DNA from 3 places in the Shewanella sp. MF08487 genome. Region 2 is predicted to be linked to each of the others. Evidence: predicted binding sites of a transcription regulator. Region 2 holds the regulator's gene; each other region holds the start of a gene.
What was found. The regulator LexA, encoded in region 2, represses DNA repair genes until DNA is damaged. The targets are predictions, from matches to a motif close to TACTGTATNNNNATACAGTA.
Positions count from the first base shown of each region.

Region 1: the regulator LexA is predicted to act here: its motif matches at 5,533-5,552, upstream of dinB (DNA polymerase IV).
Region 3: the regulator LexA is predicted to act here: its motif matches at 2,061-2,080, upstream of ACRN9H_RS18150 (S24 family peptidase).

Region 1 covers NZ_JBOZPB010000019.1:10,701-21,128, reverse strand. Annotated here, with positions in the region: gene ACRN9H_RS13450 (Na(+)-translocating NADH-quinone reductase subunit C) at 1-91, shown strand, start outside; gene ACRN9H_RS13445 (NADH:ubiquinone reductase (Na(+)-transporting) subunit D) at 91-723, shown strand; gene nqrE (NADH:ubiquinone reductase (Na(+)-transporting) subunit E) at 729-1,337, shown strand; gene nqrF (NADH:ubiquinone reductase (Na(+)-transporting) subunit F) at 1,384-2,640, shown strand; gene ACRN9H_RS13430 (FAD:protein FMN transferase) at 2,739-3,785, shown strand; gene nqrM ((Na+)-NQR maturation NqrM) at 3,801-4,025, shown strand; gene bfr (bacterioferritin) at 4,320-4,793, shown strand; gene bfr (bacterioferritin) at 4,803-5,270, shown strand; gene dinB (DNA polymerase IV) at 5,576-6,652, shown strand; gene ACRN9H_RS13405 (aminoacyl-histidine dipeptidase) at 6,769-8,229, opposite strand; gene ACRN9H_RS13400 (leucyl aminopeptidase family protein) at 8,449-9,987, shown strand.
Region 2 covers NZ_JBOZPB010000021.1:20,932-31,359, forward strand. Annotated here, with positions in the region: gene plsB (glycerol-3-phosphate 1-O-acyltransferase PlsB) at 1-2,043, opposite strand, end outside; gene lexA (transcriptional repressor LexA) at 2,204-2,824, shown strand; gene ACRN9H_RS14280 (cell division inhibitor SulA) at 2,821-3,336, shown strand; gene coxB (cytochrome c oxidase subunit II) at 3,740-5,275, shown strand; gene ctaD (cytochrome c oxidase subunit I) at 5,285-6,877, shown strand; gene ACRN9H_RS14295 (cytochrome c oxidase assembly protein) at 6,879-7,460, shown strand; gene ACRN9H_RS14300 (cytochrome c oxidase subunit 3) at 7,457-8,332, shown strand; gene ACRN9H_RS14305 (DUF2909 family protein) at 8,337-8,555, opposite strand; gene ACRN9H_RS14310 (SURF1 family protein) at 8,554-9,318, shown strand; gene ACRN9H_RS14315 (hypothetical protein) at 9,410-9,955, shown strand; gene ACRN9H_RS14320 (COX15/CtaA family protein) at 9,955-10,428, shown strand, end outside.
Region 3 covers NZ_JBOZPB010000034.1:614-11,041, forward strand. Annotated here, with positions in the region: gene ACRN9H_RS18145 (Y-family DNA polymerase) at 76-1,326, opposite strand; gene ACRN9H_RS18150 (S24 family peptidase) at 1,323-2,045, opposite strand; gene ACRN9H_RS18155 (hypothetical protein) at 2,263-2,622, opposite strand; gene ACRN9H_RS18160 (hypothetical protein) at 2,863-3,969, shown strand; gene ACRN9H_RS18165 (hypothetical protein) at 4,197-4,451, opposite strand; gene ACRN9H_RS18170 (hypothetical protein) at 4,570-5,106, opposite strand; gene ACRN9H_RS18175 (ATP-dependent nuclease) at 5,752-7,413, shown strand; gene ACRN9H_RS18180 (UvrD-helicase domain-containing protein) at 7,406-8,563, shown strand; one part of gene ACRN9H_RS18185 (IS3 family transposase) at 9,340-10,265, opposite strand; one part of gene ACRN9H_RS18185 (IS3 family transposase) at 10,265-10,428, opposite strand, start outside.

The DNA of each region.
Region 1 (10,428 bases), on a different contig from region 2:
TAACGGTGTACAACATTCACTGACATTCTGGTTAGGAAAAGAAGGTTTTGCGAGTTTCATTGAAAAAGCACGCAATGGAGGTCTCAGCTAATGTCTGACGCTAAAGAACTGAAACAGGTTCTGACAGGACCGATAGTCAACAACAACCCGATTGCTTTACAAGTACTGGGTGTATGTAGTGCATTAGCAGTAACGAGTAAACTCGAGACTGCTCTGGTAATGGCGCTGGCGTTAACTGCGGTAACTGCGTTTTCGAACCTGTTTATCTCAATGATCCGAAATCATATTCCAAGCAGTGTGCGTATTATCGTGCAGATGACCATTATTGCCTCTTTGGTGATCGTGGTTGACCAATTGCTACAGGCTTATGCTTATCAGATCTCTAAGCAGTTGTCGGTATTCGTGGGCTTAATCATTACGAACTGTATCGTAATGGGGCGCGCCGAAGCCTACGCGATGAAAACACCGCCAATGTTGAGCTTTATGGATGGTATCGGTAACGGTTTAGGTTACGGTGTCATTCTGTTAGCGGTTGGCTTCGTACGTGAACTGTTTGGTAACGGTTCTCTGTTCGGTGTTGAAATCCTGCACAAGATCTCTGATGGCGGCTGGTATCAACCAAACGGTTTGCTACTACTGCCTCCGAGTGCGTTCTTCCTGATCGGTATTCTGATTTGGATTATACGTACCTATAAGCCAGAGCAAGTTGAAGCAAAAGGGTAAGTGCGATGGAACATTATATTAGCCTGTTAATTCGCTCTGTTTTCATTGAAAACATGGCACTGGCCTTCTTCCTAGGTATGTGTACTTTCTTGGCTGTGTCTAAGAAAGTGACCACTGCTATGGGCCTAGGGATTGCGGTAGTTGTAGTGTTAACTATCTCTGTCCCAGCAAACCAAGTTATCTATCAAGGGCTGCTTGCTCCTGGTGCACTTGCTTGGGCTGGCGCACCTGAAGCTGACTTAAGCTTCTTGAAATTCATTACCTTTATCGGTGTGATTGCGGCTTTGGTTCAAATTCTGGAAATGGCACTAGACAAGTACTTTCCGCCTTTGTACAACGCATTAGGTATTTTCTTACCTTTGATCACAGTGAACTGCGCGATTTTCGGTGCGGTATCATTCATGGTTGAGCGTGACTACAAGTTAGGCGAGAGTGTGGTGTTTGGTTTCGGCTCAGGAGTGGGTTGGGCATTAGCTATCGTATTGATGGCCGGTATCCGTGAGAAGCTGAAGTATGCCGACGTGCCTAACGGTCTGCGTGGTTTAGGTATTACCTTTATTACTGCGGGTTTAATGGCCTTAGGTTTCATGTCGTTTTCTGGTGTGTCTCTGTAAGAGATGCATAACGGCTTCTTGAATTGGACCTTCTAAGGATAAGTTAATGGATATTCTTGGTATTTTTAAATCTACTCCGCTTGAGGTTTACCTCGGTGTGAGTATGTTTACTGCTATCGTCCTCATCTTGGTATTAGTGATTTTATTCGCTAAGTCTAAGTTAGTGGCTAGCGGTGACATCACGATCGGCATCAATGACGATCCTGAAAAAGCAATTACAACCGGTGCTGGTGGTAAGTTGTTAGGTGTTTTGGCTAATAGCGGTATCTTCGTATCGAGTGCGTGTGGTGGCGGTGGCTCATGTGGTCAATGTCGCGTGGTGATTAAGTCTGGTGGCGGTGATATTCTGCCAACCGAACTTGATCACATCAGCAAAGGTGATGCCCGTAAAGGTTGTCGTCTTTCTTGTCAGGTTAACGTTAAGAACGATATGGAAATCGAGCTTGACGAAGAAATCTTTGGTATCAAGAAATGGGAATGTGAAGTTATCTCTAACGATAACAAAGCCACTTTCATTAAGGAACTGAAGCTGCAAATTCCTGATGGCGAGTCTGTACCATTCCGTGCTGGTGGTTATATTCAAATCGAAGCTCCGGCTCACCATGTTAAATATGCAGATTTTGATGTACCTGCAAAATACCGTGGCGACTGGGAACACTTTGGTTTCTTCAATCTTGAGTCTAAGGTTGATGAAGAAACTATCCGTGCATACTCGATGGCTAACTACCCAGAAGAGTTCGGTATTATTATGCTGAACGTGCGTATTGCTACGCCTCCACCACGTAACCTGACCCTGCCTTGCGGTAAGATGTCATCTTACATTTGGAGCTTGAAAGCTGGCGATAAAGTCACGATTTCAGGCCCATTCGGTGAATTCTTCGCGAAAGATACCGATGCTGAAATGGTGTTTATCGGCGGTGGTGCGGGTATGGCGCCAATGCGTTCACATATCTTCGACCAACTGAAGCGTCTTCACTCTAAACGTAAGATGAGCTTCTGGTACGGTGCACGTTCTAAGCGTGAAATGTTCTACGTAGAAGACTTCGATGGCCTCGCGGCTGAGAATGATAACTTCGTATGGCATGTGGCACTTTCAGATCCTCAGCCAGAGGATAACTGGGATGGTTACACAGGTTTTATTCATAACGTATTATATGAAAACTATCTGAAAAACCATGATGCACCAGAAGATTGTGAGTTCTACATGTGTGGACCTCCAATGATGAACGCTGCCGTCATTGGTATGTTGAAAAATCTTGGTGTCGAAGACGAAAACATCCTGTTGGATGACTTCGGCGGCTAATGTTCATTCGTCCTAGATAAAAGAGTTGCAGATGTTAAGGATATCCTTTCATCTGCAACTTTTGCGTTTAAGGGCATAAATAAGAGTGGTAGGTCATTATGTTTCAGACCTTAAAAATCAATAGCTCAGTATTAAAGCATTCAGTAAATTGGCTGGTCCTTCTAGGGCTGGCCTTTTTTGTTTCAGCTTGTGCCAAACAGAACGAAATGATTTCGTTGTCTGGCAGCACTATGGGTACCACGTATCATATTAAAGTCGTTCCGAATGAGCAGATGCCCACAGCGCAGTTACTGCAAGAGGAAATTGATTTAGCCCTTGAGCTCGTCAATGACCAAATGTCGACATACCGACCTAATTCAGAATTATCTCGTTTCAACCAATTGCCATTGGAACAAAGTGTTGAAGTCTCACCGGATACCATCAAAGTGGTACAAGAGGGAGTACGTTTATATCAAGTGACGGATAAGGCACTTGATATTACCTTAGGTCCTTTAGTTAACCTGTGGGGATTTGGGCCAGATAAGCGTCCAACAAAGGTCCCGAGTCAGGCCGATATCGATGCGGCGAAAGCCAAAACAGGTATTAGTGAACTTTCCATTGAAGGTAACCGTCTAACTAAGCACAACGCCCATTTATACGTAGACCTATCATCTATTGCCAAAGGGTTTGGGGTTGATAAAGTGGCTTCCATTCTTGATAAATACAACGCTGCTGGATATTTAGTTGAAATTGGTGGGGAGCTGAGTATCAAAGGCACTAAGTCCGATGGCAGTGCTTGGCGCGTTGCAATAGAGCAACCGACCGACGATGGTACTGAAGCGATACAACAAATTATCGCGCCGGGTACCATGGCAATGGCGACATCAGGCGATTATCGTAATTATTATGAGGAAGACGGCCAGCGTTTTACCCATATAATTGATCCGCGTACGGGCATGCCGATTAATCATAAACTCGCATCCGTGACAATATTGCATCAAAATTGTATGACAGCTGACGGTTTTGCTACGGCCATGATGGTTTTAGGGACCGAAGCATCATTGGAGCTTGCCAAGCAGCAACACTTGGCGATAATGCTAATTGAAAAGCAAGGCGACGGATTTAAGGTCTATTACAGCGACGCCTTCAAGCCTTTCCTTATCTAGTTTTTGGAGTAAACCATGACCTCTTTTATCGCGGCATTTGTGATTTTGTTATTATTCTTTTTGTTCATGTCGATAGGTTATCTCATAAAGCGCAAGGCCGTTGAAGGAAGTTGTGGCGGTTTAGGTGTTCTAGGGATTGAGAAAGCGTGTGATTGTGATGACCCTTGTGACAAACGTAAGCGTCGTATGGCCGCTGAAGAAGCGCGCCGTGAGAAGTTAACAAAAGACCGTATTATTTAATTGTCTTAACTAAATGACCTGCAGAGACGTAAAACTTATCTCTAGTTCAGGTTAAATAATAGCCTCCCATTGTGGAGGCTATTTTTTTGCCTCAGATTTATCTACATGGCCTAACCGTTTGAGATTTATCCTTATGATATGAGTAAGATGGCCTGTGAATCTAAGTGTGAATGAGAACGGTTTTTATCATTAAGTGAGTGAAATATAAAGATAATTTGAGTTATAGGCTAAATTGTACTAGGCTAGTCGTTTGATATAGATCAATCTTTTCTCGTTTACCAAGGATAGTAACTTATGAAAGGTCATCCTAAAGTGGTTGGACAACTGAATCGGGTGCTTACCTGTGAGTTGACTGCCATCAATCAATATTTTCTCCATGCCCGCATGTTTAAACATTGGGGCTTTGAGAAGCTTAATCACGTTGAATATAAAAAATCCATTCAAGACATGAAGCATGCCGATAAGCTTATCGAGCGGGTATTATTTTTAGAAGGATTACCTAATTTGCAGCAACTTGAAAAGCTGCGTATTGGTGAGCATAGCGAAGAAATGCTCGGCTGCGATGCGGCCATGGTACAAGAGCAACTCATTATACTGCGTGATGCGATTAGCTTGTGTGAAGCAGAGCAGGACTATGTGAGCCGCGATCTGCTGGAAGACATTCTCGAAGACGAAGAAGAGCATTTAGATTGGCTTGAATCGCAGCAAGAGCTTATTACCTTAACGGGTATTCAAAATTATCTACAATCGCAAATTAGCGACCAATAGGAGCGGAATATGAAAGGCGATAAAGACGTTATCGATGCGTTAAATCGACTCCTAACGGGAGAACTCTCGGCCATGGATCAATATTTTGTCCATGCCCACATGTATGAAGATTGGGGATTCAATGAGCTCTATGAACGTATTGCCCATGAGTCAGACGATGAAAAAGCCCATGCTGCTAAGTTAGTGCAGCGCATTTTATTTCTCGAAGGTACGCCTGATGTTGCCGCCCGTGAGGCATTAAACATAGGTAAAGATGTAACTGAAATGATGCGTAACGATCTCGCCTACGAGTACAAGGTCGCAGATGATTTACGCCAAGTCATTGCACTGTGTGAGCAAAAACAAGATTACCAGACCCGCGAAATTCTCGAAGTGTTGCTCGACGATACTGAATCTGATCATATGTACTGGCTTGAGAAACAACTCGGACTGATTGACCGCATCGGGTTGCCAAATTATTTACAAACTAAGATGTAATCTATAACCCCAGTGCCGATAAGCCTTGGTGCTGGGGTTAATCTACATAATCTATACTCTCTTTTGTACGACAAGCCTGCTTCTACATACCTTGTGTCTTCCCTGTTGCCCTTCGCGAATAAATACTAGACAGTTAACGCTTTAGTTTACTTTCCTCAAGTACCTATTCCTACCCCGCTATCTCAAGCTTAATAGATCAAAATATCTCTCAGGTGTCTTTATCCAGCATAAAAGTCGTGGCAAATATGTCACAATGCTTGATAACTGTTTTTATATACAGTATTTTGGCGCTGGAGGCATTCAACGTGCGAAAAATTATTCACATCGATATGGACTGCTATTTTGCTGCGGTGGAAATGCGTGACTTTCCTGAGTATCTTGGCAAACCTTTAGCCGTGGGCGGCAGTAGTGATCGCCGCGGCGTTATTAGCACTTGTAGTTACGAGGCGCGTAAATTTGGCGTACGTTCAGCGATGGCCACGGCTTATGCTTTTAAGTTGTGCCCCGATCTTATTCTGGTGCCTGGTCGTATGCAGGTTTACAAACAAGTGTCGTTGCAGATCCGTGAAATATTTTCCCGCTATACGTCATTGATTGAGCCGCTGTCTCTCGATGAAGCCTATTTAGACGTGAGTGAGTGCCAACAATATAAAGGTTCTGCTACCTTAATAGCCCAAGCTATTCGCCGTGATATTTTAATGGAAACGGGGTTAACGGCATCGGCAGGTATAGCGCCAATTAAGTTTCTCGCTAAGATCGCATCGGATCTGAATAAACCCAATGGTCAATATGTGATCACGCCAGATACTGTGCCTGAGTTCGTTAAAACCTTATCCTTACGAAAAATTCCCGGTGTAGGTAAAGTTACCGCTGAAAAGTTAGCCTTGTTAGGGCTCCATACCTGCAGTGATGTACAAGCCTATTCTAAAACTGAGCTTGTGGCGCGATTTGGCAAATTTGGCAGTGTATTGATTGAGCGTTCTTACGGCATAGATGAGCGGGGTATTTCTGCTGACAGAGAGCGTAAATCAGTCGGTGTAGAAACCACACTGGCAAAAGATATCTATCATTTAGATCAATGCCAACAAATTATACCTGGATTAATTCAAGAGTTGCTGCAGCGCTTGGATCGCGGCGCTAAAAACAGACAAATATGCAAACAAGTGGTAAAGCTCAAATTTAACGATTTTAAGCAGACCACTATTGAACATCGCAGTGACCAAGTCTCAATTGAGATGTTTTATGAGCTACTTGCGCAAGCGATGGTAAGGCAGGAGGGGCGCGGCATTCGGCTACTGGGGATTTCGGTTGGGTTGGCAGATTCTATCCACATTATTCCCACGCTTATCCCAGCCCAAACGCAACTCAATTTAGCGTTTTAATAACGCTTAGCAACGTGACCAAGTTTTCAGACTAGTGCTAAAAATAAGCCGCATCGTCATTAAGCTGATGCGGCTTTATATTAAAAGCGAACGAAGTAAGTAAACTTCGTTAAGGCTTAAGCCTTAACGGGAATGCGCTCGAGTACCGCTAGTAACAAGGTCCAGTACTGGCCGACTGTGGTGATATTCACCATCTCATCTGGTCCGTGTGGATAACGGATCGTGGGGCCAATCGAGACCATATCCATCTCAGGGTAAGGTTTCTTGAATAAACCACACTCAAGACCCGCATGGATCACCATGATCACTGGCTCTTTTTGGTAAATGTCTTGATAGGTTTCGCGTACTATAGCCATCACAGGCGAGCTGTTATCTGGTTTCCAACCTGGGTAAGCGCCGCTTAAATCGATATCGGCTCCGGCTAAGTTGGTCAGCGCAGTTAACATGCCTTCGACTTGAGTACGGCCAGAATCGATCAGTGAGCGGATAAGGCACAGGATAGTGACTTCTTCATCATCAGTGCTGATCACGCCTACGTTGAGTGAGGTTTCAGTCACACCTTCTACTTCATCACTCATGCGGATCACGCCGTTCGGGCACACATGCAGCAAATCGATCAGGGTATTTTGGCTGTTTTCGCTCATCACACGTTTTGGCGTTGGGATAGTGTTTAACACTAAACGTATATCAGGATCGGCAATGGCGAGTTCGGTGCGGATAAGCGCTTCAAACTCAGCGACTTTTTCGTTTAATGCACTGACGTTTTCTTCTGGCAACATAAAGCTGATGTTGGCTTCCCGTGGAATCGCATTACGCAATGAACCGCCGCTAAATTGTGTCAGCTCTAACGCTAAATCATCTGCATTTTCAAATAGGAAACTCGCCAATAACTTGTTGGCGTTGCCGCGACCTAAGTGAATATTCACTCCAGAGTGACCGCCTTTTAAGCCAGATAAATGCAGGCTAAAGGCAGAGTAACTTTGCTCAGACGCTTGCCACACCATTGGCAGTGTGATTTGAGCATCGACACCGCCGGCGCAGCCCATGTAAATTTCACCTTCTTGCTCTGAGTCGGTATTGATCAGAATGTCAGCGTCTAACATGCCCGCTTGTAAACCAAAAGCGCCTGTCATGCCCGCTTCTTCATCTATCGTCAGCAGCACTTCTAATGGGCCGTGCTTGATATCATCAGAGCCTAAAATGGCCAGCGCCGATGCCATGCCAATACCGTTATCTGAACCTAAGGTTGTACCCTTGGCTTTAACCCAATCGCCATCGACATAAGCTTCGATAGGATCTTTAGTAAAATCATGCACTTTATCGGCATTTTTTTGTGGCACCATATCGATATGGGCTTGAATGACCACGATTTTACGATCTTCCATTCCAGGCGTAGCCGGTTTGCGGATGATCAAGTTGCCAACGGCATCTTCAACGACGGCAAGTTGCTTGCTTTTTGCCCACGCTTGAATGTGCTGGCTTAAGGCTTGCTCATGCTTAGATGGATGGGGAATCGCGCAAATTTGTTCAAACCATTGCCATAAAGGCTGTGGGTATAACTGACTTAAAGCTGTCACTTGAGTGTCCCTCATAAGGTCTTGTGGGTATAGGGCAAATTTGCGGCCATTCTACCACATTCTGCGCAGCCAAATAATCTCAGCATCACAGGCTTTTGTTACGCTGGCAGCCAAAGTTTCCAGTTGGGATTTTTCAGAGGGTCTCGATACCACTTTTAGATTGGTAATTAAGCGATAGAGCGGGAATAATGCAGGCACAATAATGAAAAAGGATGGGTTATGTTTCAAGTTAACTTCGTTGATGTAAAAGCAGAAAATGCCATTTTTGATGGTGAAGGCTGGGATGCTGTTGTGGTGGTGACGCCAGATCTGGATGCTATAGGTTTTGATGAGATCAGTTTATTGGCTCAGCACGGTGCCCACGTGGATAAGCGCGTAGGTAAGAGCCCGACATTACTGTTTGCGCCAGGGCTTGCTGGAGGTCGCTTGATCATCGCGCCTGTCACCCAAGTGAACGACGAGTATGTGGACGTGCGTGTGTATGCCGATGCCGCTAGGGCGGCGATTGCTATCGCAAAAGAGGCGGGCGCCAAACGTCCGTTATTATATGTGGTGCCATCGAAGGAGCTGCGTTTTGGTTTTGCCTCTGAAGTTGCAGCATTAGCCTGCGGTCAAGAACTGTGGCAAGCCTTAGAGCTGCGTGAAGCGACGGGCCTAACGCCTTCATTTGAGGCCATAGGGTTATTATCTTCGTCAACCCATAACAGCAATTTGCTCAATGCGTTAGAAGCGGGCCGTGTATTAGCGCGGGATTTATGTGGTACTGAACCTGAGCGCATGTCGGCTAAAGCCTTTGCTGACTATTGTCTGCAATCCTTAGCGGGCAGCGTGATCAAAACCGCAGTGGTAGAAGACAGAGATATTTTAGAGCGTGACTATCCGCTGCTCAGTGCCGTGGCGCGCTCCTCTTTTGCCGTCGGTCGTCATCAACCTCGGGTGGTGAAATTAGAATATCTGCCAGAGGGTGAAGTGACTCGTACTTTCCTGTTCGCGGGTAAGGGCGTGATCTACGATACCGGCGGCGCTGATCTGAAAGTCGGCGGTTCTATGGCGGGCATGAGCCGTGATAAAGGCGGCGCTTCTGCTGTGGCGGGGCTATTCAAAACCCTGTCAATGCTCAAGCCTAAGGGCATTCGTGTGATTGCCGAGTTAGGTTTAGTGCGTAACAGCATAGGAAGCGAAGCCTTCGTGACCGATGAAATCATCACCAGTCATGCGGGTGTGCGAGTGCGGATTGGTAATACGGACGCCGAAGGGCGCTTAGTGCTGGCGGATTTACTGAGCCATTTACGCATCAAAGCCGTGTCGGCGGTGAAGCCTGAGATGTTTTCGGTCGCAACACTCACAGGTCATGTCGTACGTTGTTATGGCAGTTATCCCGCGGCGGTGGAAAACTCAGTGGCGAGTGCGCAGCAATGCGCTGTCACTTTACAACAGCAGGCGACTCAATGGGGCGAACCCTTTGAAGTGTCTACATTACGCCCTGAAGACTTCGCTAAGATCCGCGATGTATCAGGCGCTGCTGAAATATTATCGTCAAATAATGCGCCATCATCGATTACAGCCCGTGGACATCAATATCCTGCGGCATTTTTACTGAAAGCCTCTGGACTATTTGATCATGGGGTAAATGCCCCTATTCCCTTGGCTTACACACACTTAGATATCGCAGGCAGTGCGACCGAAGGTGATCCGCTCTACGGCAAACCTACCGCGAGTCTGCTGGTGGGCTTGTATCAATATCTGATCAATCGCTAACGAGTAGTAGTAACAAATAGAAATAATTCTGTAATATCTTACTTATTAGATGGTTACAGGGTTATTTCTGTTTTTCTGTGAAGCAGATCGACATTAACCTCACTATAATTGTGTAATTTAATTACACGCAAAGGCCTTAATTAAAAAAAATACAAATAAAGGTTGTAATAAAACTACAAAACCATATAATGATTTTCGTGGATTAGGCACTAGCCTATTCCCTCTAGTCTATCCAGGATGGATAAATTTCTCCAAGGACCCGAGTGACAAGTCGTCTCAACGGATATGAGAATCTCTAGTTCCATGGAACCGAGCCAAGCTTTACTAGAGTACTTAATCACAACTAATTTAGGAGTATTGACTATGTCTTATACAGGCAGCAAACATATTTATTGGCAGAACACTTGGTTTAATACTGATGTTTTGCGTGGCGGTTTATTC
Region 2 (10,428 bases):
AACCACTAATCCTTGTTCAATCAGGAAATCCAGCACTTGCTCAACATAGGCTGGTAAGTCTTTAATTCCCATGAAGAGTTCGGCTTTCAGCAGTGGATAAAAATCGGCAACGACTGACGCGACTTGCTGACGCTGAATTTGCTCATTATGCGTTAAACAGCTAGCGATTAATGACGGTACAATAAATAAGTGAATGATATTATTACGATAGTAAGTCATAGAGACCGCCTGACTTGCTTCGATCGACACGATTTCACCTAGGGAGTCGGCGGATACAACAAACTTATTTAGCTCTAAGCCCTGCTGCACTAACAGCTTGCCATCTCCTTCGGCAACCGAAGTATAAGCAGTGTAAGGCACTTTTTTAAGTAAGGTTAAATACAAATCAAGCTGACGCTCTAGCAGACTGCGCTGTAAGGCATTTTGATCTGTGGCGAGTAACACTAAGCTTGTTAATGTCACTGAACTCGCTGCCGCGGCATCATTGATATGGGTCATAACCCGATTAGCCAGAACATTTACCGCTGGTGTTAACCAACTTGGTTTTTGCTCGGGATCATCAGCAAGCTCAGCACGCCAGTTGGGTGCGCGTTCATTCAAAAAGTTTTGCAGAGTAATCGGCTCGCCAAAATTCACATAACCTTGACCGAAATTACCGAGTTTGCGAATCGCACCAAATACCTGCCAGACTGATTCTTTTTTCTTTTTCTTACCACTTAACTCTTTATGGTAAGTCGCCACTTCCATCACATGGTCATAGCCTAAATACACAGGCACTAGCGTTACCGGACGTTCAATACCGCGTAGTACGCTATTCATTGTCATGGCGATCATGCCCGTTTTGGGTGCCAACAGACGACCCGTACGTGAGCGGCCGCCTTCAGAGAAGTATTCTACCGAATAACCTTTCGCAAATAGCTGGTCTAAATATTCACGGAATACTGCGGTATAAAGCTTATTGCCATTAAAGCTACGACGAATAAAGAAAGCACCACCGCGACGGAACATAGGCCCAGCGGGCCAAAAATTAAGGTTTATACCAGCAGCAATGTGCGGCGGAACCATACCTTGATAATACAAAATATACGATAACAGCAGGTAATCCATATGGCTGCGATGGCAAGGCACATAGACAATCTCGTGACCATCGTGGTGTAACTGACGAACTTGCTCGGCGCCTTTAATGTTGATCCCGCTATAAAGCTTATTCCACAACCAAGTTAAGAAACGCTCGGCAATACGAACTAAGCTATCAGAATAATCAGCAGCAATTTCATCGAGATACTCAATAGCCGTCTCGCGCGCTTGGGTTTCTGAAATCTTTTTGGTAGCGGCTTCTTCTTGAATCGCTTTACGTATTGATTCAGATTTTAACAGCGAATGAAATAACGCTTGGCGATTAGGCAACACAGGCCCTGTCATCACTTTACGTTGGCGACGGAAATGCACTCGCGCCACTCGCGCTAACTTATGGGCAATACCCATATCAGTACCATGCTCATCAGCCATATAACGCAGAGATACTGCATTGGAAAACTGCACAAAATTATGTCGACCTAAGAACAGAATCATTAGGCACTTGCGCAGCCAAGTCGGGTTTTCCCGCTCAAATACGGCCGCCTTCATCGTATCGTCCTCTTTCCCTGGCGTTCTCCCCCAATACAAACTGACGGGTACCAGTTGAATATCGAGCTCAGGATGTTGTTTATGCACCGCTAATAAGCGCATAAAACATTCGAGGAAAGGTTCATTGCCGGTACGCTCACCAAACAACGGCTTGCGCCCTTGAAGGCAAACGACTCGCGGTGCAACTACGCCATTAGCGACTAACGGCTCATAGGGACTAGGCAGCCCGAGTTTAGCGGTTATTTCACTCAGTGCAGCAATGTCACTAAGTGATTCTGTTTTCATCACATAAGCAAGAGGTCTGGAGGCATCCAGATTCAGATCGGCAAAGGGATCCTGAGGCACCACAATGGTATGCACCAATTGTTTTTGGATCCAACGTAATGATTTTAACCAAAGAGAGTCATGTTTAGGCATTATTCTTATGCAATTAAGTACGTTCACTAGCCCGATAGAATACCAGACTATAGGGAATATTCGCTAATTCTCTCCGATATGGTTAAAAAGTGGTTAATACTTGCGCTGCAAACAATACTGTATATACTAACAGTAACTGTATAGAAAAACAGGAAAGACCATGAGACCTTTGACGCCACGCCAAGCTGAAATTTTAGAGCTAATCAAACGAAATATTGCCGACACTGGCATGCCACCTACTCGGGCTGAAATTGCCACCCGCTTAGGTTTTAAGAGTGCCAATGCAGCTGAAGAACATCTAAAAGCGTTGGCGAAAAAAGGCTGTATCGAGATTATACCCGGCACCTCACGAGGTATTCGCCTCACTGCTGAAGTGGAGGATGTAACTGAAACAGGTTTACCTCTTATAGGCCAAGTGGCTGCAGGTGAACCGATTCTCGCCCAAGAACACGTAGAACAGTATTACCAAGTCGACCCAAACATGTTCCATCCCGCTGCCGACTTTTTACTACGAGTTAAAGGCGACAGTATGAAAAATATTGGTATTCTCGAAGGAGATTTACTGGCAGTTCATAAAGTAGAACAAGCTAGGAATGGTCAAGTGGTTGTCGCTAGAGTCGACGACGATGTCACAGTTAAACGTTTCGAAAAAAAAGGTAATGTGGTCTATCTACACGCCGAAAATGAAGACTACTCTCCAATTAAAGTGGATTTAGGCTTTCAAAGTTTAACAATTGAAGGACTCGCCGTCGGTGTGATCCGTAATGGAGATTGGCTATGAACAAACTAATTGGCAATGCCCCGCGCCATCCGGGATTGTGGCGTGATGATGAAGTTCGTGCAGCCGATTATGATTGGCATCACACACCTATCGCCTGTATGCCCACTAAAACTCAAGGTCGCCAAGAATTAATTCATCTGAGTGCGCAACTCGCTCAGTTAAGCCAACAGGGCCGTTGGTTAGTGCTCATCAACCCACCAAGTATTGGCTACAAGCAAATGCTCGCCAGCGCAGGTGTGCGTATGGATAGAGTCTTACTGGTACATGCTAAAGATGAAGTAGAAACCCTGTGGGCGATGGAAAAAGCCTTAACAAGTGGTACGTCCAGTGCAGTCATTACTTGGACTCAATCATTAGATGCGCGGGATAATCGTCGCCTACAAATCGTGGCTAAAAGTGCCCGAGCTATGGGCATAGTGCTTGAAGACGTAAACAGTCACTTACATGCCGACGTACGCATTGAGCAAGGCAATCTCTTCGGTCAGCAATCTTTTTTTAGCGCTGTACATTAAATATTCATTTAATTTTTTACCTTGAAAGCCGCCTCACCTATGAATGTGAGGCTTTTTTTTGGCAATTTTTCAGATAATTAGATAAATAAGTGATCTTGATCAATATTTAAACAGCAAGTATGGTTGGTTAAGTCGGTGATGATATATCACCTTCCGTGGTCAATGAATCGAGTATTTATCGGACTCGAAGCGCCACTAAAAATAGAGAACAGATTTATTTCAGTCGTATGTGCCAGCGTGGCTAATTACCAGCAGTAACAATACTTGATTAAAAGTAACAGCCGCCAACGCACGTTGAAGTCAAAAAAGCTTTTTTGGGAACTGAAGAGTTTGCATAGAGTTGAGACTTACTGTGTTGCTCTTCTTTGTAGTTGCTATTCGCAATTGGCAGAGGAGAAGTCTTGTGAAGCAATTGTTGTATTGTTTACTCGTGGTGTTATTCGCACCACCGTTGGCCGCCGCGGACATGCGGTTCAACATGACCCCTGGCGTGACCGAGATCAGTGGCAAGGTTTATCACTTGCACATGACCATCTTGTATATCTGCTGCGCAATAGGCCTAGTGGTCTTTGGCGTGATGATTTACGCCATGATCAACCACAGAAAATCCAAAGGCGCTGTCGCGTCCCACTTTCACGAAAGCACTAAAGTTGAAATCGCTTGGACGATTCTGCCATTTATCATTTTGATCTTAATGGCGATTCCAGCGACAAAAACTTTAATCGCAATGGAAGATCCCAGCAACGCCGATCTCACCGTAAAAGTCACGGGATCCCAATGGAAATGGCATTACAGCTACTTTGATCAAGATATTGATTTTTATAGCATACTGACAACACCCAGAGCACAAATCGAAGGCACCGAAACTAAGGGTGAAAACTATCTATTGGAAGTCGATAAACCGCTCGTTCTGCCGATAAATCGCAAAATCCGCTTTTTGATGACCTCTGAAGATGTCATCCATTCATGGTGGGTGCCCGCCTTTGCCATTAAGAAAGATGCCAACCCAGGATTTATTAATGAGGCGTGGACTCGCATAGACAAACCCGGTATTTACCGTGGTCAATGCGCCGAACTTTGTGGTAAAGACCATGGTTTTATGCCGATCGTAGTGCAAGCCTTACCCGAAGCCGAGTTTGAAGCTTGGGTGACGGAGCAGAAACAAGCCGCAGGTGCTGCAGCTGAAGCCGCTCAAGCCGCTTTATCACAAACCCTAAGTAAAGAAGAGTTGATGACTCAAGGTGAACAAGTTTACCTCGGGCACTGCGCAGCCTGCCACCAGCCCAATGGCGAAGGGTTGCAAGGCGTATTTCCGCCCCTTAAAGGTAGCCCGATTGCAACGGGATCACTCAGCGGTCACCTTGAAATCGTGCTCAACGGTAAAACGGGTACAGCCATGCAAGCGTTTAGTAAGCAATTGACTGCACAAGAAATCGCGGCAGTGACTACCTACGAGCGTAATGCTTGGGGTAATAATACTGGCGATGCAGTGCAAGCCAAAGACGTAAACGAGTACATGAACGGCAATTCTGCACAAACATCCGCCGCGGTACCAAGCAGTACAACTCCGACACCCGCGCCTGCAAAAGACGTCTCAGCTGCAGTCGATCCCGCAAGCCTCCCCACACTCAGCCATGACGCCCTCATGGCCGAAGGTGAAACTGTCTATGCGACCTTCTGTGCTGCCTGCCATCAAGTGACAGGTGCAGGAATACCACCCGCCTTCCCCGCGCTAGTGGGTAGCGCTATCGCCATTGGACCAGTCGCCAATCACATCGATATTGTGATGCACGGTAAAACAGGCACGGCTATGCAGGCATTTGGCAAACAGCTTAGCCCACAGCAACTTGCAGCAGTCATTACCTATGAACGCAATGCTTGGGGCAACAATACCGGCGATACAGTGCAACCTGCTGATATCGCAAGTCATGGACAGTAGGGGATAATGATGAGCACAACGACTCAAGATCAAACCGCAGCCCATGATGAGCATCATCATGGTGCGCCAAAGGGCATCATGCGCTGGCTGCTAACCACCAACCATAAAGACATAGGTACTTTGTATTTATGGTTCAGCTTCATTATGTTCTTAACCGGTGGCGCTATGGCCATGGTTATCCGCGCTGAACTCTTTCAACCTGGATTACAATTGGTCGAGCCCAACTTCTTTAACCAAATGACCACAATCCACGGGTTGATCATGGTATTCGGCGCGGTAATGCCGGCCTTTACAGGGCTAGCTAACTGGCTGATCCCTATGATGATTGGTGCGCCCGATATGGCGCTGCCACGGATGAATAACTGGAGTTTTTGGATACTACCCTTCGCCTTCACTATCCTTCTCAGTTCGCTATTTATGGAAGGTGGCGGACCTAACTTTGGTTGGACCTTCTACGCACCACTATCAACCACATATAGCCCAGATAGCACGGCGCTCTTTGTATTTTCTATTCACATCATGGGGATAAGTTCGATCATGGGTGCGATCAACGTGATTGTGACCATAGTGAATTTACGCGCACCAGGCATGACATGGATGAAGTTACCGTTGTTTGTGTGGACTTGGCTTATCACGGCATTCCTACTGATCGCGGTTATGCCCGTACTCGCGGGCGCTGTGACTATGGTGCTGACCGATAAGTTTTTCGGCACGAGTTTCTTCGATGCGGCTGGCGGCGGCGATCCTGTGATGTTCCAGCATATTTTCTGGTTCTTCGGCCACCCTGAAGTTTACATCATGATCTTGCCGTCCTTTGGCATCATCTCTGCCATAGTGCCAGCCTTCAGTCGTAAACCCTTATTTGGCTATGCATCCATGGTTTATGCTACCGCTAGTATTGCAATTCTGTCGTTTCTCGTATGGGCGCACCATATGTTCACCACAGGTATGCCAGTGTTTGCCGAGCTGTTCTTCATGTATTGCACTATGTTGATTGCAGTGCCAACTGGGGTGAAAGTGTTTAACTGGGTTGCCACTATGTGGCGCGGCTCACTCAGTTTCGAAACGCCCATGCTGTTTGCTGTCGCCTTTATCATACTCTTCACTATTGGCGGTTTTTCGGGGTTAATGCTCGCCATTACGCCAGCCGACTTCCAATACCACGACACCTATTTTGTGGTGGCGCATTTCCATTATGTGCTCGTGACTGGGGCGATTTTCTCCATCATGGCAGCGGCCTATTACTGGCTACCTAAGTGGACGGGGCACATGTACAACGAACGACTGGGACAATGGCATTTCTGGTGTTCGGTGATATCCGTCAACGTGCTGTTTTTCCCGATGCATTTCCTTGGGCTGGCAGGAATGCCAAGGCGCATCCCTGACTACTCGATTCAATTTGCCGATGTTAATCAAATCGTCTCGATTGGTGGGTTCGCCTTCGGCTTATCGCAATTGATTTTCTTAGTATTAGTAATTAAGTGCATCCGTGGCGGCGAAAAAGCTCCCGCTAAACCTTGGGAAGGTTCCGAGGGTTTAGAGTGGACATTGCCAAGCCCTGCGCCTTACCACTCCTTCACGACACCACCTGAGGTGAAATGAAATGGCAACCCAACACCAGCAAGATAAACCCAAGTCAAATCGTAAACTTATCAGCATGTTAGTTATCGGCTGTATTGGCATGTTTGGCTTTGGATTCGCGCTGGTGCCGCTCTACGATGTGTTGTGCGAGCAACTCGGTATCAATGGAAAACCCTCCAATACCGCGAGTAGTTATCAAGCAATCACAGTAGATACAAGCCGAATAGTGACTGTGGAATTTATTTCTCAGGTACAAACAGGCATGCCATGGACATTTGCGCCACAAACCAAGCGGCTCGAAGTTCACCCTGGCGAGCTAATCCATACTGCATTTTTGGCGCGCAATATGTCCGCTAAAGCAACTATTGGCCAAGCGATACCTTCAGTTTCGCCCGGCCAAGGTGCCGCTTATTTTAATAAAACAGAATGCTTTTGCTTTAATCAACAACCCTTAGCGGCGGACACTAGCGCTGAGCTGCCGCTCATTTTCTATGTAGATCCTCAGTTACCTGAGTCTATCCATACTCTGACCCTCTCTTACACTCTCTACGACATTACCGACAAGCAGTTAGCGTCTGCCATAGAGCAAGGAGCTGCAAAATGACAACGAAACATCAGTCTTACTACGTTCCATCCCAAAGTGTCTGGCCTATTGTAGGTGCCATTGGCTTGTTCTTAATCGCCTCTGGTGCAGGCCTTTTCGTGCAGCAGTTGAAATCAGGTGCATCCGGTGGCGGTTATGTGCTGCTGGTTGGGATAGCTGTGATCTTATTCATGCTGGTAGGTTGGTTTAGAACCGTGATCCAAGAGTCGATGGCAGGGCTCTATTCTAGCCAAATGGATCGATCGTTTCGCCAAGGTATGAGCTGGTTTATTTTTTCGGAAGTCATGTTTTTCGGGGCTTTTTTCGGGGCACTATTTTATGCCCGCATGTTCGCAGTGCCTTGGCTCGGTGGCGCATCGAATAATGCCATGACCCACGAAGTACTCTGGCCTCAGTTTGAAGCTATTTGGCCGCTCATTACTACGCCAGATGGCACTAAAACCCAAGCTATGCCATGGACTGGACTGCCATTAATCAACACTATCGTACTGCTAACCTCCTCCGTAACCTTACATTTCGCCCATGTCAGCCTAGAAAAAGGTAAACGTTCTGCCATCCTCCTTTGGCTGGGGATTACGGTCTTATTGGGTGTGGGTTTCCTTTGTTTACAGGTCGAAGAATACAGGCATGCCTACCAAGAAATAGGGCTGACACTCGCCTCCGGCATATACGGTAATACTTTTTACTTGTTAACAGGTTTTCATGGCATGCATGTGACCTTGGGTACCGTTTTTTTATTGATTCTGTTTTTCAGGGTATTAAAAGGCCATTTTACGCCTGATAAACATTTTGCGTTCCAAGCGGGGAGCTGGTATTGGCACTTTGTGGATGTGGTCTGGCTATGTTTGTTTATTTTCGTTTACGTTCTCTAGTGCTTTAGTAAGGCGTGGGATTGGGGCTAATTAACCCAGTCCCTAAGGCCACCAGCAATAACAGGATAACGAGCACGGAGAAAATCACTCGCCGACCAAGATAACGGCTCATAGGCACTTTTTCATCACCTTTCACCATAATAAACAAGGCGCGACCTAGATTAAAAATGATGAATAGTAACAGCAGAACTAAGACCAACTTAAAAATGAACAGGCTATTCATACAATATCCTCATGTTCTGCTGAATAAATTAACGGTTTTTCTACTGATATTGACTGTGGCTGTATTAACTATATTGGTCAAGTTGGGTTTATGGCAGTTAGCCCGTGGTGAAGATAAAACGGCGCTTTTAGCCCAAATGGAAGCAAGGCAAGCTTTGCTGCCATTAAGTTTTGAGCAGCTCCAACTCAAAGTCGGCAAAGAAGGTGTAACTGGTTATCGACTGCAAGTACGCGCCACTCCCGCGAGCTCACAAATCTGGCTGCTGGATAATCAAATCTATCAAGGTCAAGTGGGATATTTAGCCTTTCAACCTCTGCAAGTAGAAGTTGAAAAGCCTTGGTTGCTGGTCGAATTAGGCTTTGTTGCCGCAGGCTCCCATCGTGATGAGTTGCCTCACATCACTCCCCTAAGCGGGGAATTAAATATCGAAGGCAGGCTTTATCAAAAGCAAATCAATCCCTTGAGCCAAGCTTTAATGGCTGAAATGGGGGCAAGCATTCGCTTTCAAAATTTAAATATGCCCGAAATGGCTAAGGTATTAGGGCACCCAGTGTTGCCTGTCGTGTTGCAACCAGAGCAATTACCTTCCCTCACATTGCCCCATCCTTGGCAACCTTTCCCACTGTCGGCACAAAAACATTGGGGCTATGCGTTGCAGTGGTTTTCGATGGCAGCCGTATTTGCAGGGCTAATGCTGTGGCAAGGGATTAAATATGTAAAACGCCATAGTGCCGAAACAATCGCAAACTCAAGGAGCGAATAGGGAAATTCGTACCATACTTAGCAAGACACAAATAAAAACTAAATAAATATAAAACAATAAATTAGGGATAATTTGAATGAGAGGAGCAAGCATGAACTCCCAGAATAAATCGAAACACAAGGCATTGGGCTTATTGTTGCTGGCGTTTATCGCGCCCGTGGTGATAGCCAAGCTAGTGCTGAGCCTGAATTTATACCACGGCGGTGCCACCAATCATGGCGAGCTGATCAGTCCCGAAACCAGCTATGCCAGCCTTGGGGTTGAAAATCCCAATCCCAAAGAGTGGCAACTACTGTATTTACTGCCCGCCAAATGCGACGATGCTTGCCGCGAACGCCTGTATATTTTGCGCCAAAGCCACACAGCGCTAGGGCCAGATCAGGCGCGAGTCGAACCGCTGATCCTCACTCATCCCGACAGCGATCTTAACGCCTTAAGCACCTTTAACTTCAATACTCGTCCCGCCAATGCAGGCTTAAGCAAATGGTTAGATGAACAGCAGCTAATCATAGTCGATCCCTTAGGCAGCTTAGTCCTACGCTATCCTCAAGTGCAGGGCAAAGAAGCGCATTTAGCTCAAGGCAAGGCGCTGATTGCGGATCTGCGTAAGTTGTTAAAACTGTCGAGGGTAGATTGATGCAACTAACTTGGATCCTACGCTTAACCTTAGTCTTTACCCTATTGGTGATTTTAATGGGCGCTTACACCCGCCTATCGGATGCAGGGCTCGGCTGCCCCGATTGGCCAGGCTGCTACGGCCATATTAAAGTGCCCACCCAAGACCATGAAATCGCCCATGCGCAAACTATATTCCCAGATCACGATATCAATCCAGAGAAAGCTTGGCTGGAAATGATCCACAGATATATCGCAGGCGGACTTGGCTTACTGGTGTTGTTCATCTTAATTTTGTGCTTAAAAACACCAGAAGCACCCAAAAAGTTGCCGATCATCATAGTGCTGCTGATCCTTTTTCAAGGAGCGCTAGGCATGTGGACAGTAACCATGAAACTCATGCCAATAATTGTGATGTCGCATCTTATTGGTGGCTTTAGCCTAATCTCGCTGCTGTTACTCCTTTACCTGCGAACCCGACCTCGGCGTATATTT
Region 3 (10,428 bases), on a different contig from region 2:
CCGCATGATGCTCTCCTAAATTCGTTGAGAGTAATCATCACACAAGCTTTAAATGAGGCAAATTTTACTACGTTGCTAACAGTGAATGGTTGGAATTTCATTCCAATTTGTTAGATAAGATGGACTCAAGAACGCTCGCCGCATCTGCCATTTTTTCTCAATGCCATTGGCAGCGACGAACACGGCACCTTTGCCCATTTGCTCGTTTAATCTGTCCATGACTGACATCAACGCTGGTTTTCCCAGGTTGTCGTTGAACATATCGAGCTGCAAGCCTGGTTCTATATCTAATAGCCCTACCCCAACGCGATAGTACGGCACTGCGGCATAAAATGACTCAACCGCAGAGGTAATTTGCTGACTGATAATCATGCTGTCACTGGTGGGAGCTGGTAAATGAATTGTCCGACTGAAACCACTAACACCATGCTTGTCATACGCGGATGTTTGAGCAAAAAATACCAAGCAACGTGCTACCGATTTTTGACCCCTTAGCTTTCGAGCCGCTTCACACGCATGGAATGACAACGCCTCTTTTAACCCCTCTATCGTCGTTATTCGCTGGCCAACTGAGCGTGTGGAGAATATCTGTCGCTTATTAACGGGCATATCGTCCCAGTTAAACGCCTTTGTCCCATTCAATTCGAAAATTGTTCTTTCGATGTTAACGCCAAACATTTTCCTCGCGGTCTTAGTCTTCATTTGGGCCAACTGCAGCGCAGTATGAATCCCCATCGAACTTAGCCGCTGACCAATTCGTTTACCCACTCCCCACACATCGGTAGTCAACATCGCCCCTAAGATGGCTTCGCGATTGTGCGCTTTAATCACGCAAACACCGCGATAGCCTAAGCGCTTCGCTGCATGATTTGCGGCTTTCGCCAGCGTTAAGGTATCCCCTAGCCCGACACCAATAGGCAATCGGACCTCGCGCCACACATCATGCCTTAGCTTGCGGCCTAATATTGAGAGGTTCTGTGGTGTGTCATCATTCCCAAATTCAGCAAAAATCTCGTCTATCGAATAGGGAAAATACGAAAAACACTCTCTCGATGCGACTTTCATAAACTGAGAGCTGATTTCTGAATACAAGGCGTAATTGCTCGAGCAAACAACCACGCCATTCGCCCTACAGAACTCAGCAACTTGAAAGTAAGGCGTGAATTTTTTAAGCCCCAACGCAGCCGCTTCAGGGCTTAACGTCACTGTCATGCCGTCATTGTTCGAGACCACAATTAGAGGCTTACCACGATACTGCGGGTTAAAAATCTGTTCGCATGAGCTGTAAAACTTATTCCCATCGCATAACGCTATTATGCTGCTCATACCAATAAACTCGGTTGTTTCAATAATCTAATGGATGCTGGCACAACCCCTTCGCACCAGAAGCGGTCATCAAGCCTAATTGATACCGGCTCAAAATCGTCATTAGCCGATAACAACCTGCTATTGGATAGATCTAAGACTTTACAAACAAATTCCTCGTTATACATGGCTATGATGACATCGCCGGAACTTGGAGTTAGTTGACGTGACACTATCAGGATGTCACCGGAGTGGATGCCCACCCCCGTCATAGACTCCCCTCTTGCACGGCCCACAAACGTCGATTCAACCAGAAGGTCATCGAGGCTTTTCAACACTAGAGGATCGCGCTTGCGTCGATGAAAGCGCACTGCACAAATGGCCACGCCCTGAATCTCTATCCCGTCTGTGACTGATATTTCGGAATAATGAGCATTGGTATTGGCATGAAGTTGATGATGGTCATGGTCATCGTCTAGCTGCCGACAAACGGTTTCGCCGTGCACCAGCGCCAAAACGACATCTCCCCGCGTCGCAGTCAATGACTTATCAACGACAAGTAGATCTCCGGTAAATAGCCCAAGACCCGTCATAGCGTCGTCGGTAACCTCTGCAAATACCGTTGCTGATGGGTGTGAGACAATAAGATTATTGAGGCTTAGCGCCTTCTCTTGGTATCCAGCGGCTGGACTCTCAAACCCATGTATTCCTGCCGATGCTAAGCCAATTATGACGTTCATAGGACAAATCACAAATACTGTACATTAATACAGTATAGCTAATTATTGAAACATCGAAAATCCCGAAGATGATTTTTTGCGTAAAGAATACATGGAGGGAACAAATATTAAAAAGATAAGCACTCCATTACAGGGTTAGAAACTACTGCTTGGAAGTTGGGCCTACTACCATCGGGGTTGTAGGTCTCACTGTTTTGAAGAGTATTAGACAGGTGATTTATCGCGTGTAAGTCTCAAACACTCGGTCAATATCCAGCTTGAACGCATCAAGGTCAGGCATTTCTCCAGTATGCTCTACATACCCCCAGAAGAACTCAGCCAGCTCAGCCACAACGTCGAATACCGCAAGCCCTGAGAACGCTTTACCCTCGGCATAGAGATCTTCACCTTTTAGCCAAAACGCTTCAGACAGCGCAAACAGCTCCATCACAAAGTCATCTTCCCCCATCCCCAACACATCACCAATGACTTGCTCGTTGGGGCTCGTCGTCAACACGGCATTGGTCAGATAGTAGTGGTACATAGCGACCTCTGCATGGTTGCACGGTGCAGTTGGCGTAGTTGCTAGTTCGGTCATTTTTTCTGTCCCATTCAGTTGATGTAGGAACATTCTATTACGGCGGCCGATTCTGGCAAATTTCAGGATTTACCCTTCTATATCAGCACCATACAAGACATGAATGACGCAAATCACCACGGGAAACGGGAAACGATGTTTCCGTAAAAACATCGTTTCCATTGCAGAGTGTTGAATAACTGGCTACACTGGGATTTATCGATGTAAGTCATTAACTTTGAAGATGTTTGAGGCAAGCAAATGGAACAATTGGCAGTGAAACCGAAGGCAACTCTTGAGGAAGTGACTAAGCTCGCGAATGAAATGCTTAAAAACGGTGTCGAGCCAACGACACGTAACTTGAGCGTTCATCTGCAGGGCAGAACATCGTCGATCCAAGGGTTCTTGATTGAGTACAAAAATAATCTTGAGCATAGAAAAAATGCTATCGCGGAAGAGGTTGGAAGCCTTGCCGTAGCTAAGTTGCTGTCTCAAGAACTGTTGCTCATGATTGACCGTCGTAACGAATCGCTGACCGAGCAAGTTGCCCAGTTGACGCGAAACCTTGATGAAACGCTATCGCTGTTAAGTGACAGTGAAGATAAGTTAGAAAGCGTCTTGAATACTACGGCGGCTCAAGTTGCGGAGATTGAAACCAGCACCGCAGCCAAGGTCGAAAAGGCCCAATCTGCTGTAAGCCTGATAGAGCAACAACTGCGAGAGTTAAAGGCCACCAGCGAAAAGGCCATTGATGACGCAAGAAATCACGCAAAAGCCGAAGTATTAAAAGCAGAAGCATTAGTAGACGCAGCGAATGGGCGCGTTGCACAAGCAGAGACCGAATTAAGGGCATCTCGAGAGCAAATTAAATTACTCAGCATCGATGTTGCGAAGCGTGAACTAGAACAGCGAGAGTTAGAGCAAGCGAAGGCCACCATTGCAACTCTGCAGGCCACACTATCAAAGCAGCAAGACCAGATCTCATACACCACAGCGAACCTTGAGCGATTGACGCAGGACCGAACAGAATTAAAGGCTACAGAAGCCAAGCTAGGTAAGACTGCGGAAAATTTAACGGCAACCTTAGTATCGGTGCGCAATGAATTAGCAGACTCTCGAGCAAAACTAGCCGAGGTTAATGCAGAAAAGTTGGCATTTGAGCGTGATACGCAAAGACTTAATACAGATCTCAATAGTTATCGTCAGCAAGCAAACCAACTCGGAAGCCTCCAAGCTGAGCTTATTAGCGTCGAAAAACAACTGAATCAGGTGAAATTAGATCTATCTCAATCAGAGCGTGAACGGGAGATATTATCCCAAGCTCTAGCTGCCAACCGTGTGGCGGGCAGTCAGACCGAGAAAAAATAAGATATTTCGAAGGATGTTCGTGTTGGAGAGGAATAACTTTCATACTCCTTGTGGCTTACTTCTGGACAAAAACGAGCTAGATTCCTAAATCTAATTCGTGGGTTTCGGATTAAAATTTCTGTGGATTAACGCCTACTTTAGCGGAAAAATATAGTTGGCTATAATGTGAACGGAGTGAAACAGCCAACTGTACTTTTTCCGTTTGAAGTTCTTGTTAAGTGCTTGAATTATTTGATGTTACTGTTTATTTTCATAATAAATTCTTCAGTAACTTTAAAACCACCATTAATTTCAGAGTCCCTACATATTCCTCCAATACCTATTGTATTTAAAGCTACATCATACTGAGGTACGTGAGCTTCAAACTGTGCAATATCATCCTGACTCAAAATTTGTGAATACTTAGGGTTATTTTTGAGGTTATCAATAAGTAGCTCCAAATCTTCTTTTATTTTACTCACTTGATTATACGAATATTGCATTACTCTCATCCTTAGATTGTATAGATAATTTTGATAAAACCACTTGGCACCTAACGTTTGGTTCAGGGGCGGGCTTTAGCCCGTCCCAGAGAGCGAAGCGAACGGTTTGAACCAGTTGTTATGTTTTCACTGCTCGGTAAGATTTGTTGAGCGATGAGTACAACTGCTCTCTGGCCTCCAAGATTTTGGTACGCCAAGCTTCTAACTCTGAGCTTTGCATTTCCTCGTTGTTTCTAGATGCATAGCGATAAAATTCACTAATTAGCGTGCCATATTCTCGAAGCTTCTTTTGCTGCTCTACACAGCCGATTAGTAAAAGTCTTCCTTCGCTATTTGTTAGCCCTTTGAAGAGATTGAAGACATCGCCTCTTAACTCGATTATGGAATTTGTCTTTTCTTTTGAGGCTTGCACGCCTTTCTCATTGTTTTTGGCCCATTCCAAAATGTATGACCAATATTTTAATAAGGCATGTGTTAGTTCTTCGATGCTCAGGGTCACGCTCTCGAGCGTTTCTTTATTGCGCGAATAATTTTCTTTTTCGAGACTTTTGTTGTGAGTCTGGCGGTTTATCAAGAAAGCAGAAACACCGCTTATTGCCGCGCCGAGACCTATTTTTATCGCTGTATCAGCGATTTCTATCCATGTGGTTGGCACGGTGACTCCTTGAAAACATAACGTCTTAGTATTTATGCCTTGTGCTGTTTATCCCATTAGACCAGTAAAAACGCGCACAGTTAACTATCTGTATGCAAAGAACTTATCAGCTTTTCATCAAATACACCATCTTGAAAAACGCGCATGCGCGTTTTTCAAGCCTATTAACTAACTTGGGGAAAGCATATCCACATGATTTTAAATATTTTATTAATTTTAGGCTGGAAAAACGCGCAAACTAATGAGTTTAAAAACACTCAAAAGCATCTAAATTTAAATACGACTTTATACCCATGCATTGTTAGTCGCTTTACGGTAGAGCCAAACATTAGGCAAATAGATGAGATTTTTTTAGGGCAACTCGTTCGTCAGTTTTCGATTCACTAAACAAGTGCTAGCAAACTTTGGGGCAGAATCAAGCTCACGAATTCTAGGGCTAAATATATAAAGAAGATCTGCTTTTAAGATAATTAGACTAGCAAAATAATGAGTAAGACCGCCATAATAAAATGACGCAATCAGCTTTTAGTACCTATTTCAACTGTCTGATATATATGATACTTTCCTTCTATACTGACACTATATGTGTCGCACGGTAGCGTTTTGTCACAATTGGCTTTGCTGCCACCTCAAAGGGACTTGAAAATGCTAGTAAAATCGCTTTGTTTGCACAATTTCAAAAAATTCCAAAATCAAACTTTTGACTTCAATGAGGATGTTAATACCTTCGTTGGTGATAACAACGCTGGTAAAAGCACTATTCTTGAAGCATTAGAAATCGTGCTCAACTTCCAGTATCGAGGCAGACCATTTAACAATGAGTTTTCCCCAGATCTATTTAACAACGATGCTGTAGCAGCTTTCCTTGCATCCTCGAAATCTCCTGCAGATTTACCAGTTCTGGTGATCGAGGCGTATATGAAAGACGTGCCTGATTATCGAGGCACTAACAACAGCCTGCTCAATGATGCGCAAGGGGTTCAGGTCAAAGCCAGCTTTGACCCAGATTTCACTGATGCTTACCAAGACTATCTAGACGCAGGGGCTCCGATAACCAGTATCCCAGTGGAGTTTTACAAAGTCGAATGGATGGATTTTGCTTGGAACGTCATTAAGCCAATGACCAAGAAATTCCGTGCGCTCTACATCGACCCTACTCGTATCCATCCCACCTTTGGGAAAAATCAGTACATTTCAAATGTTCTGAGTACTGCACTAAAGAAAGATGAAGGCTTTCGCCTAAGCCTTAATTATCGCGAGACTCTTCAAACGTTCAACGATACTGACGAGGTTAAGACAGTCAACAAAGAGTTGGATTCAGATAACAAGATTACGAACAAGAAACTGACCATTGCAGCCAATACGATACCAGCGGGCGCCCTCCAGAATGGTTTGCAGCTTGAGGTGGATGCGGTTCCATTTCACATGATTGGAAAAGGTGAACAGAGCAAAGTTCAGATCAAATTGGCCCTCCACAACAAATCGAAAGATATTGACCTAGTGATGATGGAGGAGCCAGAAAATCACTTATCCCACGTTGAACTGAGCAGACTTATACAAGATATCGAAGATCAGCGAAACGGTAAGCAATTGTTCATAACGACCCACAGTTCGTATGTGCTGAATAAGTTGAGCATTGATAAGATCTGCTTGCTCCATGATTCGTATAAGCGCCTGCACCTCCTAGATAAAGGAGTGGTGAAGACGCTGAAACGGCTACCTGGCTACGATACTCTGCGAGTAGCACTGTCAAAAAAAGTGGTGTTGGTAGAAGGGCCATCTGATGAATTGGTTCTCAAGAAAATTTATATGGCTAACAACGAAGGTCGCTTACCTGAGTGTGATGGAATAGATATCATAGTTGTTCGCGGTGTAGGCTTTAAAACATTCATAGAGATAGGCAAAGATATCGGTACTTCAGTGAATGTTTTGCGGGACAATGATGGCGATTACGCTAACAACGTCGCTGAAGCACGAAAGATTTACGCGGCGCACCCGAACATCAAGCTAATATCTTCTACGGACAATAATGATTTTTCACTGGAACCGGCCATGATTTCAGCAAATGCGACTTCGGAAAAAGAGCTGCTATCGTTTGCGAAAATCGTTCTCTCGACTCAAACGTACAATCTACTAGCTGTGGAGCCGACATTTGAAGACAAGCTCGCCTTTATTGTTGACTGGTTCAAGAGTGCTGACGGAGATGGTAAGGGCAAGAAAAAGGTAGACTCTGCCATCAAGTTGTTTGAGACCACCGAATCATTCAAATATCCCGCCTTTCTTGGTGAGGTACTAAACTTTGATTAACATACTGTGCATTGCTGGAGCAGGGTCAGGCAAGACCCAAAAAATAATCACAGAGTCGATTATGGAGATCGAACGTGGCGGCAAAGTACTTGTAGTGACATACACCACCAGTAATCAGCAGGAACTTCGGCGGCGCTTCTTAGAGACTTATGGCAAGCACAGTTCGCAATTCGTTGTGAAAGGTCTGTTTTCATTTTATCTAGAAGATATGGTTAGACCATTTCAGCAAGTATTGTTCACACAACGGATCGAGGGAATATTCTTCAACGAACGAAATCCTCATCTGCAGTCGGGTACAACTTACATGTTGCCTGGGCGTAAAGAGCAATTGGAAGACAAGAGCTATAACCCGAAACATTACCTGACTCCATGCAAGTCGAAGGCCCATACTGGCTTCTTGGCAAAGCTGGCGACTCGGATCGCGAAGGCCACGAAGAATTCTGCAGCGGTTCGTCTCAGCGATATTTATAGCCGAGTTTACTTCGATGAAGTACAAGACCTCGTTGGATGGGATTACGAAATACTCAAGATTCTAAATAAGGCAATGAAGTCACCGATGACCTGCGTGGGGGACTTCAGACAAACGGTGTACGATACAACGTTTGGCCAAAAAACGCCTCAAACGGCTGCTGAAAAGATTGCAGCGTTCAAATCCATGGGTTTTAAAGAGGAAGCCCTCATGCTCAATTGGCGAAGCGTTAAAGCAATATGTATGGCCGCCGATGATGTACATATGGGCGCATATGAAACGACTGTGTCAGCCGTTGATACTGTCCCACTAGAGTTCACCCATCATCTTGGAATTTTCATCGTAAAACATTCGGATATTTCAGATTACATAGACGCGTATGACCCTATGGTCCTTCGCTGGAACGTAACGTCCGGGACAAAAATGCTTCCTGATCAAGCTCGCTGCTACAACTTTGGCAGTAGCAAAGGATTGGGGTTTGATCGCGTGCTGATTCTACCCGTTGACAAGCAGATGCATTTTATCTTAGATGGTGCGACTCCTTTTCCTGTTAAAGACGAGATGGCACAGAATAAGCTGTATGTTGCTATTACGCGCGCGCGGTACAGCTTGGGGTTTATCATACCGGACAAAAAATCAGAAGGTTTACGCTTCCCTATTTGGACGAAGACAGAGGCTTGACCGTAACTTTTATATGGACATTGCGTTAGTGCAAAGGGTCTAAAAATGGATAGTGGAATTAGTAAATATATGGGTATCAATTAAAGTTTACACTGACCCCACATATCCGTGAACTCTCGCGCCGCTATTTACTATACAAAGGTATCAATCGGGCTTGTTCAACACTCAGGGTAAGGACCAGGGCTACCGCATGAACGTTTATCACACAAAAAATGTTCGATAAACACTCATGGTTTATATGAATGTTAAGCTGAAAACAGACATTGATGAGTGCAATTGAGTGTACCTTTATTGTTAAGGTCAATTATTGAACACTCATGCGCTCGCCCTGGGGTAAGGACACGGCTGCGGGCGGCCTATCCTTATTTGTATATTTAAAGCTATCCGCCGTATTCGATCTCACAAGAGCCACAATAATCAGTGCCAGCTGGTACAAACTGCTCACAACCTTTTATTCCACATTTTTCAGCAAGGGTTGGTTCTATTTCCTTTTTATAAATGTATTCTTGTTTCTTCGATAAAGGCTTATTTTCATCCCCTATTATTTGCCTAATAATTCCAGCTTCAGTTTCATTTACATTTTCCAGCTGATGTACGACCAAAATAAAGTTTGAGAAAAAATTATTGTTGTCATGAACGGTAATAACGCAATTGTTTGATAATTTATCTGAGGACGTATGTCATTTTCTGATAATAAAGTTTGATCTTTTTTAAACTCACTTTTGGACATAAATGAGTTAGAGTAAAGGGTCTAAAAATAGGTCGTGGTGAAGTGGTCAACTAAATTTGGCCACGGCTTTAGAATCTTCCCAAAACCTTCGCTCTGATTCATTTGGGCTTAATCCTGCATTATAATGATGTGGCCTGACTTGGCTGTAATAGCCAATAATATAATTAGTCACATCTTGTTTAGCTTCAATAAAACTCTTATAGCCTTGCGTTGGCACCCATTCCGTTTTTAAACTCCTGAAAAATCGCTCCATTGGCGCATTATCCCAGCAGTTACCTCGGCGACTCATGCTCTGAGTTATTTGATATTTCCACAGCCGTTGACGGTATTTAAGGCTAGTGTAATGACTGCCTTGGTCTGAGTGAAATATCAGGTTTTTAGGCTTACTCCGTGATTCAAATGCCATTTCCAGTGCTTTCACCGTTAACTCAGTATCTGGTGAAAATGACATTGCCCAACCCACCGCTTTTCTGGAAAATAAGTCCAGTACAACCGCTAAATAGCACCAGCGATTACCCGCCCAAATGTAAGTGACATCGCCACACCAGACGGTGTTTGGTTCAACCACTGCAAATTGTCGTTCGAGTATATTGGGGATAGTGACATGCTCCTTCCCAGTATTCTTGTAGTGATGTTTCGGTTGTTGGCAACTGACTAATCCTAGCTTTTTCATTAGCCTAGTTGCCCGATAACGACTTAGTGCAAAACCCCGTTCAGAAGCAATAGTGGCAATGTTTCTCGCACCCGCTGACTGGTTGCTTTGTGCATGTATCGCTTTGATTTCACATTCTAAACGTCGCTGCTCTGACGTCACAATATGCTCATGACTCACCCAATAACGGTAACTACTGCGGTTCACACTAAATGCATGGCATAACACTGAAATAGGATATTTACTGCTCTCATTGAGCTTCTCGATTATCGAGAATTGTTCAGCGAGTCCGACATCAAGAGAGCTGTAGCCTTTTTTAGGATTTCTTTCTCGAGGTTAATACGCTCAATTTCTCGTTTAAGTGCCCTAATCTCAATCTGCTCAGGCGTCATGGGTGAGGCTTTAGGAGCAAGCCCTTTGCGTTCAACCTGAAGTTGCGTTACCCACTTACTGACCGTTGATTTACCCACGTTCATGGCTTTG